One region of the Streptomyces sp. NPDC101118 genome, then DNA from elsewhere that is predicted to be linked to it. Evidence: predicted binding sites of a transcription regulator. Region 1 holds the regulator's gene; each other region holds the start of a gene.
What was found. Region 1 encodes HrcA, which represses chaperone genes, less so after heat shock. Its sites were predicted from a motif close to TTNGCACTCNGNNNNNCNGAGTGCNAA; they were not measured.
Positions count from the first base shown of each region.

Region 1 (3,273 bases):
GGGGCTCCCCGGACTCCTCCACCAGGTCCCCGCAGAACACGACCTCCCGCTCGCCGGGCACCAGCACCGCCAGGTCGTGGCCGCTGTGTCCCGGCCCGACGTTCGCCAGCAGCACCTGCACCCCGCCCAGGTCCAGCGTCCACTCGCCCGAGACGTGGTGCCGCGGCAGCACCAGCAGTTCCGCGGACTCCGCCGCTTCGTCCGCCGCCAGCCCCTGCTGCACCGCCGACTCGCGCAGCTCCTCGCGCTCCGCCGCGAGCAGCCCGTCCAGGCCGACCGCGCCGAACACCTCGGCCCCCGAGAAGGCCGCGGCACCCAGAACGTGATCGAAATGGCCGTGCGTGAATGCGAGGTGCGTCACTCTCCGGCCCGTCAGCAGCTCCGCCTGCGCCCTCAGCTCGGCACCCTCCCGCACGCACGAACCGGGGTCGACCATGAGCACGGAACGGTCCCCCACCACCAGTCCCACCGTGCAGTCCCACACCGGGAGCCGTCGCCGTCCGGTACGCCCGGTCAGCCGTTCCCACCCCGCCTCTTCCCAAGCCACGTCCATACCGCGACGCTACCGTGACGGGCCGCCCTTGCTAGGGGCGTACCCGGCCGCCGTACACTGGCCGGGGGATCTCTGGCACTCACACGCATCGAGTGCCAAGCCAGTGAAACGAACCGGGCATCACAGCTGGAGGTGTGCGCGATGCTCAGCGAACGCAGACTCGAGGTGCTGCGCGCCATCGTCCAGGACTACGTCGGGACGGAGGAGCCGGTCGGCTCCAAGGCACTCACGGAGCGCCACAAGCTCGGCGTCTCGCCGGCCACCGTGCGCAACGACATGGCGGTGCTGGAGGACGAGGGCTACATCGCCCAGCCCCACACCAGTGCCGGCCGCATCCCGACCGACAAGGGCTACCGCCTCTTCGTCGACCGGCTGGCGGGCGTCAAGCCGCTGTCCAGCCCGGAGCGCCGGGCCATCCAGAACTTCCTGGACGGCGCGGTCGACCTCGACGACGTCGTCGGCCGCACGGTCCGGCTGCTCGCGCAGCTGACCCGGCAGGTCGCCGTCGTGCAGTACCCGAGCCTCACCCGCTCCACGGTGCGCCACGTCGAGCTGCTCTCCCTCGCGCCGGCCCGGCTGATGCTCGTCCTGATCACCGACACCGGCCGGGTCGAGCAGCGCATGGTCGACTGCCCGGCGCCGTTCGGCGAGGCCTCGCTGGCCGACCTGCGGGCCCGGCTGAACAGCAGGGTCGTCGGCCGGCGGTTCGCGGACGTGCCGCAGCTGGTGCAGGACCTGGCGGAATCCTTCGAGACCGACGACCGGGGCACCGTCCAGGTCGTGCTCTCCACGCTGCTGGAGACGCTGGTCGAGGAGACCGAGGAGCGGCTGATGATCGGCGGCACCGCCAACCTCACCCGCTTCGGACACGACTTCCCCCTCACGATCAGGCCGGTGCTGGAGGCGCTGGAGGAGCAGGTCGTGCTCCTCAAGCTGCTCGGCGAGGCCAAGGAACCGGGCGTGACGGTACGCATCGGGCACGAGAACGCCCACGAAGGGCTGAACTCCACGTCCGTCGTGTCGGTCGGCTACGGTTCGGGCGGCGAGGCAGTCGCCAAACTCGGCGTGGTCGGACCGACCCGCATGGACTACCCCGGAACGATGGGAGCGGTACGCGCAGTGGCACGTTACGTCGGACAGATCCTGGCGGAGTCGTAAGTGGCCACCGACTACTACGCCGTACTCGGCGTACGCCGCGACGCGTCCCAGGACGAGATCAAGAAGGCCTTCCGCCGCCTGGCGCGCGAACTCCACCCGGACGTCAATCCGGACCCGAAGACGCAGGAGCGCTTCAAGGAGATCAACGCCGCCTACGAGGTGCTGTCGGACCCGCAGAAGAAGCAGGTCTACGACCTCGGCGGCGACCCGCTGTCCGCCTCGGGCGGCGGCGGTGCCGGCGGCTTCGGCGCCGGTGGCTTCGGCAACTTCTCCGACATCATGGACGCCTTCTTCGGTACGGCGTCCCAGCGCGGCCCGCGCTCGCGCACCCGGCGCGGCCAGGACGCGATGATCCGTCTCGAGCTGGAGCTCGACGAGGCGGCCTTCGGCACGACCAAGGACATCCAGGTCGACACCGCCGTGGTCTGCACGACCTGCTCCGGCGAGGGCGCCGCCCCCGGCACCTCCGCCCAGACCTGTGACATGTGCCGCGGCCGCGGTGAGGTCTCCCAGGTCACCCGGTCCTTCCTGGGCCAGGTCATGACCTCGCGCCCCTGCCCGCAGTGCCAGGGCTTCGGCACCGTCGTCCCGACCCCGTGCCCCGAGTGCGCGGGCGACGGCCGGGTCCGCTCCCGCCGCACCCTCACGGTCAAGATCCCGGCCGGTGTGGAGAACGGCACGCGGATCCAGCTCGCGGGCGAGGGCGAGGTCGGCCCCGGCGGCGGCCCCGCCGGCGACCTGTACGTCGAGATCCACGAGCTGCCGCACCCGGTCTTCCAGCGGCGCGGCGACGACCTGCACTGCACGGTCACCATCCCCATGACGGCGGCGGCCCTGGGCACGAAGTGCCCGCTGGAGACGCTGGACGGCATGGAGGAGGTCGACATCCGGCCCGGCACCCAGTCCGGCCAGTCGATCCCGCTGCACGGGCGCGGCGTCACGCACCTGCGCGGCGGCGGCCGCGGTGACCTGATCGTCCACGTCGAGGTGCAGACCCCGGCGAAGCTGGACCCGCAGCAGGAGGACCTGCTGCGCCAGCTGGCGAAGCTGCGCGGCGAGGAACGCCCGACGGGCCAGTTCCAGCCGGGCCAGCAGGGGCTGTTCTCGCGTCTGAAGGACGCTTTCAACGGCCGCTGACGGCAGTGGCCCCCGGCGACGGGGGCCTTGCCGGGGGTCCGGGGGTGGCCCCCGGGCAGACACAGTCAGCCGGGTCGGCAGGGGCTGTTCTCGCGTCTGAAGGACGCCTTCGACGGCCGCTGACCGTTCGCGGAGCGTGCTCCGGCGGCCGCTGGGCGAACGCCCAACGGCCGCCCGGAGAACCGCCGGTGCGCCGGCTCCGGGCGGACTATGCCAGGCGAATGCCCTGATTCGGCACCGTGCGGGGGACGTGGCACGATGCAGGTCATGTCCTCCGCGCTGAGCGATCTCCACCCGCACCCGATCGTGCAGGCCCCCATGGCGGGCGGCGCCTCCGGCCCGCAGCTCGCCGCAGCCGTGTCCGGCGCGGGCGGACTGGGCTTCCTGGCCGGCGGCTACAAGACCGCCGACGGCATGTACCAGGA
Region 1 covers NZ_JBIVZG010000031.1:20,359-23,631, reverse strand. The annotation lists gene ACIQUQ_RS32930 (MBL fold metallo-hydrolase) at 1-553, opposite strand, end outside; gene hrcA (heat-inducible transcriptional repressor HrcA) at 695-1,711, shown strand; gene dnaJ (molecular chaperone DnaJ) at 1,712-2,848, shown strand; gene ACIQUQ_RS32915 (nitronate monooxygenase) at 3,116-3,273, shown strand, end outside.

Region 2 (3,273 bases), on a different contig from region 1:
CGTCCACGATCGTGGTGTCGTCCTTGGTGACGGTCACGCGGCGGGCGGAGCCCAGCACGTCCAGACCGGCCTGGTCGAGCTTGAGGCCGACCTCCTCGGCGATCACGGTGGCACCGGTGAGGGTGGCCATGTCCTGCAGCATCGCCTTGCGGCGGTCGCCGAAGCCGGGCGCCTTGACGGCGACGGCGTTGAAGGTGCCGCGGATCTTGTTCACGACCAGGGTCGACAGGGCCTCGCCCTCGACGTCCTCGGCGATGATCAGCAGCGGCTTGGAGCCACCGGCCTGGATGACCTTCTCGAGCAGCGGCAGGAGGTCCTGGATGGAGGAGATCTTGCCCTGGTTGATCAGGATGTAGGGGTCCTCCAGGACCGCCTCCATGCGCTCCTGGTCCGTCACGAAGTACGGGGACAGGTAACCCTTGTCGAAGGCCATGCCCTCGGTGAACTCGAGCTCGAGACCGAAGGTGTTGGACTCCTCGACGGTGATGACACCGTCCTTGCCGACCTTGTCCATCGCCTCGGCGATGAGCTCGCCGACCTGCTGGTCCTGCGCGGAGAGCGCGGCCACGGCGGCGATGTCGGACTTGTCCTCGATCGGACGGGCGGTCGCGAGGAGGTCCTCGGAGACCGCCTTGACCGCGGCGTCGATGCCCTTCTTCAGGGCGGCCGGGGAGGCGCCGGCGGCGACGTTGCGCAGGCCCTCGCGGACCAGGGCCTGGGCCAGGACCGTGGCGGTGGTGGTGCCGTCACCCGCGATGTCGTTGGTCTTGGTCGCCACCTCCTTCACGAGCTGGGCGCCGAGGTTCTCGTACGGGTCCTCGATCTCGACCTCACGGGCGATGGTGACGCCGTCGTTGGTGATGGTCGGGGCACCGAACTTCTTGTCGATGACGACGTTGCGGCCCTTGGGGCCGATGGTCACCTTGACGGTGTCGGCAAGCTTGTTGACGCCGCGCTCGAGGGCGCGACGGGCGTCCTCGTCGAACTTCAGAATCTTCGCCATGGGAGCGTTTCAGTCCTCTTCGGTGAGACGAACTGCGCCCCGGGCACCCTGATATGGAGGTCTGGGGCCCGGGGCGCAGGTCAAAGCATCTGCTTCAGTGCGGTGCTTGGGTGAACTACTTCTCGACGATCGCGAGCACGTCGCGAGCCGAGAGGACGAGGTACTCCTCGCCGCTGTACTTCACCTCGGTGCCGCCGTACTTGCTGTACAGCACGATGTCGCCGACGGAGACGTCGAGCGGCAGGCGCTGACCGTCCTCGAAGCGGCCCGGGCCCACGGCGAGGACGACGCCCTCCTGGGGCTTCTCCTTCGCGGTGTCCGGGATGACCAGGCCAGAGGCCGTGGTCTGCTCGGCGTCCAGCGGCTGGACCACGATGCGGTCCTCGAGCGGCTTGATGGCAACCTTGGAGCTGGCGGTCGTCACGATCCGACCTCCCCCTTCGGAGATCTCACGGGGTTAACTGTCTGAGGTGGCGACCAGGTCGATCCGTCGTCGCGGGTGCCGGATCTGCCCGTCGCTGTGTTGGCACTCACCATGGGCGAGTGCCAGGGCCGAGACTATTCCGGCGATTAGCACTCGGTCAAGCGGAGTGCCAATCCGCTGCGCGGCGCCCCCCGGAATCCACCCGCACCGCCCCCCGGAACCACCGCCCCGGGGCCGCACCCCCGGCCCCGTCCCGGGGTCTGGCCCGGCCCGCTGCCCCAGGCCCCCACCCAGGGAACTGCCAGGTGCGGCGCGCCGGTGCGGCAGGCCCGGCAGGCCGGCGCCCCGGATACCCGGGCTCAGGCTCGGCCTGGGTGTCCGGCCGGGGCCGGGTGCGGGCAGGGCGCCCGGGCGAGCACGGGCCGGGTATCGGGGCTCGGGTGCGGGCCGGGTCGGGCGGCTGGCGTGACCCCGGGTGACCGGGCTCGGGTGGCCGGCGCAACCCCCGGGGCGGCGTAACCCCGAGGCGGCCGGGCCCCGGGTTCGGGGGGATTTGGGTGGTATGTGACGCTGGACGGCGTGCGGATTCTGGTGGTGGAGGACGAAGTCGGGCTGGCCGAGTCCCTTCGGCGCGGCCTCGGCGCCGAAGGGCACTGGGTCGAGCTCGCCCACGACGGCCACCGCGGCCTGGAACTCGCGCTCGCCGGCGGCCCGTACGACGCGGTCGTGCTCGACCTGATGCTGCCCGGCCCCGGCGGGTACGAGATCTGCGCCCGCATGCGGCGCCACGGCGACGCCACGCCCGTGCTGATGCTGACCGCCAGGGACGGCGAGTACGACGAGGCCGACGGGCTGGACGCCGGGGCGGACGACTACCTGACCAAGCCCTTCTCGTTCGTGGTCCTGTCGGCCCGGCTCCGCGCCCTCCAGCGCCGCGCCGGCACCGCCCCCGCCACCACCCTCCAGGCCGGTGACCTGGTGCTGGACCCCGTGGCCCGGCGCTGCCGCCGAGGCCCGCACGAGATCGAGCTGACGGCCCGTGAGCTGGGCGTCCTGGCCTGCCTGCTGCGCACCCCCGGCGAGGCGGTGGCCAAGCGGGACATCCTGGGCGAGGTCTGGGGCGGCCCCGCCGGCATCGACCCGAACATCGTCGAGGTCTACGTCTCCTCCCTCCGGAAGAAGGTCGACGCGCCCTTCGGCCGCCGTTCCATCCGTACCGTGCACGGCCACGGCTACCGCCTGGTCCCCGATGACGGCTGAGGCACGGCGCCCACAGCCGGGCCGCCCCACGCCGGTCCCGGGCTCCCCGCCCCCGCCCCCGGCCCCCGCCGCGCCCGGTACGGGCTGCGGGCGCGGGCCGCCCTGGCCGGGGGGCTGGCCATGGCGGCCGTGCTCGGTGCGGGCGGGCTCTGGCTGTACGGGCTGTTGCGCGCGAACCTGCTCGACAGCACCACCGGCCGCACCGAACTGGCCGCCCGCCGCACCGCCGCGCAGGTGGACACCGGCACGCTCCCCGCCGTACTCCCCGCCCCGGAGGACGGCGTCGACCTGGTCTTCGTGACCGGGCCCGGCGGCCGGGTGGTGGCCGCCGGCGCCACCCCGCGCGACCCGGCCCGCTTCGCCGGCCTGCGCCCCGCCCCCGGCGAAGACTCCGCCTCCGCGGTGCTGCCGCCCGAGCGCCCCGGCGGCGAGCGCCGTGCCGTCGTCGTGGTCGGGGCCCGGGCCCCGGGGGCCGGCGGCGGTCCCCGGTACGTCTACGCCGTGACGGTGCTCGGCGACGTGGACGACGCCTCCCGCACCATCGCCCTGGGCCTCCTCGCGGGCGCACCGCCCCTGATCGCCTTCG
Region 2 covers NZ_JBIVZG010000005.1:286,476-289,748, forward strand. The annotation lists gene groL (chaperonin GroEL) at 1-1,003, opposite strand, end outside; gene groES (co-chaperone GroES) at 1,119-1,427, opposite strand; gene ACIQUQ_RS12395 (response regulator transcription factor) at 2,007-2,687, shown strand; gene ACIQUQ_RS12400 (sensor histidine kinase) at 2,808-3,273, shown strand, end outside.
Region 2: groES (co-chaperone GroES) is a predicted target of HrcA. The motif match lies at 1,574-1,600, and genes of this name have one in related genera.

Region 3 (3,273 bases), on a different contig from region 1:
AGGCCGAGGGCTGCTCCCCGGTCTCCGCCGCCTTCAAGGCCGGCCACGACGTGGTCCGCCCGCAGAAGCCGAACACCATCGCCAAGTCGCTGGCCATCGGCAACCCCGCCGACGGCCCGTACGTGCTCGACATCGCCCGCCGCACCGGCGGTTACGTCGAGGACGTCAACGACGAGCAGGTCGTGGACGCCATCAAGCTGCTGGCCCGCACCGAGGGCATCTTCGCCGAGACGGCGGGCGGCGTGACCGTCGGCGTCACGAAGAAGCTGATCGACGAGGGCCGGCTGGACCCGTCCCTCACCACGGTCGTCCTCAACACCGGTGACGGCCTCAAGACCCTGGAGGCGATCTCGGGCACCGGCCAGACCGCCACCATCCGCCCGAGCCTGGACGCGTTCCGCGCCGCCGGCCTCGCCTGACCCCCCGCAGCTGCTCCCCGGAAGGCACAGCCCATGAGCGTCAACGTCCGCATCCCCACCATCCTCCGCACCTACACGGGCGGCCAGGCCGAGGTCCCTGCCGAGGGCGCCACCCTCGCCGAGGTCATCGAGTCCCTGGAGCAGAACCACCCCGGCATCGCCGCCCGCGTGCTGGACGACCAGGGCAAGCTGCGCCGCTTCGTGAACGTGTACGTGAACGACGACGACGTGCGCTTCGAGGGCGGCCTGGAGACGGCGACCCCCGAGGGCGCCGGCATCTCCATCATTCCGGCGGTCGCGGGCGGCTGCTGAGCCCCGTTTCCGGAGCCTTTTCCGGAGCCCGAATAGTTCATCGAATCGCCTCCTCCGCAAAAGCGGAGGGGGCGATTCTGATTGGTTGCGCGCGGTAGGGTTTGGGTAGCCCCCCTCGCTGTTCATGCCGCGCGCATATGAGCGAACAGCGGCATGGTCGACATCGGGTCAATGTACGTGTGCGATATGCGCTGTTGGCGCGTTTCATCCGGCCCGACTTGCCCTGCTGTAATCCGAATTTTCGTGCCTTCTCTGGATTCCGACGTGTCCTGAATTCTCGTCGGAATGACCTGTTGCAGACAGCACTGGTGCAGATACATTCAGCCGCGGTCGGCGCGTTACGGCGCAAGGTCTGACCCGGGTCCGCGAAGTGCGGCCCCGCGCAAGGGCCAGTAATAGGGGAGTTAGGCATGGCTCAGGGCACCGTCAAGTGGTTCAACGCGGAGAAGGGCTACGGCTTCATCGCGGTCGACGGTGGTGCGGACGTCTTCGTCCACTACAGCGCGATCCAGATGGACGGCTACCGCACCCTCGAGGAAGGTCAGCGAGTCGAGTTCGAGATCTCGCAGGGCCAGAAGGGTCCGCAGGCGGACATGGTCAAGCTCGCCACCAGCTAAAGCCGCGGCGCGATCGGCCAACGACGCATACACGTACGAGGGGCCCGCAACCCGGGGAGGGTGCGGGCCCCTCGTGCGTGCCCGTCCGCCCCGCGGCGCGCCCCGCGCCCCCCTTGATCGTCCGTCTCATCCGGTGGGCGACCTCGCCTGACTCGCTTGCACTCGGGGGGGTCGAGTGCTAATCATTGGCGTTAGCACTCTCCGGGTGAGAGTGATAAAGACGAGGACTGGGTCGGTGAGGCCGACGAGCCCGCGGGGCAAGGATCCGCAGGGCACGCAGGCCGTCCGTCGCGGGCGCTGGCGCGGTCCGGAGCATTCCACCCCAGTCCGGGAGGACCACTTCACATGGCCAAGATCATCGCGTTCGACGAGGAGGCCCGGCGCGGTCTCGAGCGCGGCATGAACCAGCTCGCCGACGCCGTCAAGGTCACCCTTGGCCCCAAGGGCCGCAACGTCGTCCTCGAGAAGAAGTGGGGCGCGCCCACGATCACCAACGATGGTGTGTCCATCGCCAAGGAGATCGAGCTCGAGGACCCGTACGAGAAGATCGGCGCCGAGCTGGTCAAGGAAGTCGCCAAGAAGACGGACGACGTCGCCGGTGACGGCACCACCACCGCGACCGTCCTCGCCCAGGCGCTCGTCCGCGAGGGCCTGCGCAACGTGGCCGCCGGCGCCAACCCGATGGCCCTGAAGCGCGGCATCGAGAAGGCCGTCGAGGCCGTCTCCGGCGCCCTGCTCGACCAGGCCAAGGAGGTCGAGACCAAGGAGCAGATCGCTTCGACCGCCTCCATCTCCGCCGCCGACACCCAGATCGGCGAGCTCATCGCCGAGGCCATGGACAAGGTCGGCAAGGAAGGCGTCATCACGGTCGAGGAGTCCCAGACCTTCGGTCTGGAGCTGGAGCTCACCGAGGGCATGCGCTTCGACAAGGGCTACATCTCGGCGTACTTCGCCACCGACATGGAGCGTATGGAGGCGTCCCTGGACGACCCGTACATCCTGATCGTCAACTCCAAGGTCAGCAACGTGAAGGACCTCCTTCCGCTGCTGGAGAAGGTCATGCAGTCCGGCAAGCCGCTGCTGATCATCGCCGAGGACGTCGACGGCGAGGCCCTGTCGACCCTGGTCGTCAACAAGATCCGCGGCACCTTCAAGTCCGTCGCCGTCAAGGCCCCGGGCTTCGGCGACCGCCGTAAGGCCATGCTGGGCGACATCGCCATCCTCACCGGTGGCACGGTCATCTCCGAGGAGGTCGGCCTCAAGCTCGAGAACGCGGGCCTGGACCTGCTCGGCCGCGCCCGCAAGGTCGTCATCACCAAGGACGAGACCACGATCGTCGACGGTGCCGGTGACAGCGACCAGGTTGCCGGTCGCGTCAACCAGATCCGCGCCGAGATCGAGAACTCCGACTCGGACTACGACCGCGAGAAGCTCCAGGAGCGCCTCGCGAAGCTCGCCGGCGGCGTGGCGGTCATCAAGGCCGGTGCCGCGACCGAGGTCGAGCTGAAGGAGCGCAAGCACCGCATCGAGGACGCCGTTCGCAACGCGAAGGCGGCCGTCGAGGAGGGCATCGTCGCCGGTGGTGGCGTGGCCCTGCTCCAGGCCTCCGCGGTCTTCGAGAAGCTGGAGCTGGACGGCGACGAGGCCACCGGTGCCAACGCCGTCAAGCTGGCCCTGGAGGCCCCGCTGAAGCAGATCGCCGTCAACGGTGGTCTCGAGGGCGGCGTCGTCGTGGAGAAGGTGCGCAACCTCCCCGTCGGCCACGGCCTGAACGCCGCGACCGGCGAGTACGTCGACATGATCGCCGAGGGCATCATCGACCCGGCCAAGGTGACCCGTTCCGCTCTGCAGAACGCGGCCTCCATCGCGGCCCTGTTCCTGACCACCGAGGCCGTCATCGCCGACAAGCCGGAGAAGGCCGCGGC
Region 3 covers NZ_JBIVZG010000007.1:80,846-84,118, forward strand. The annotation lists gene thrC (threonine synthase) at 1-419, shown strand, start outside; gene ACIQUQ_RS14480 (ubiquitin-like small modifier protein 1) at 453-731, shown strand; gene ACIQUQ_RS14485 (cold-shock protein) at 1,142-1,348, shown strand; gene groL (chaperonin GroEL) at 1,694-3,273, shown strand, end outside.
Region 3: groL (chaperonin GroEL) is a predicted target of HrcA. The motif match lies at 1,504-1,530, and genes of this name have one in related genera.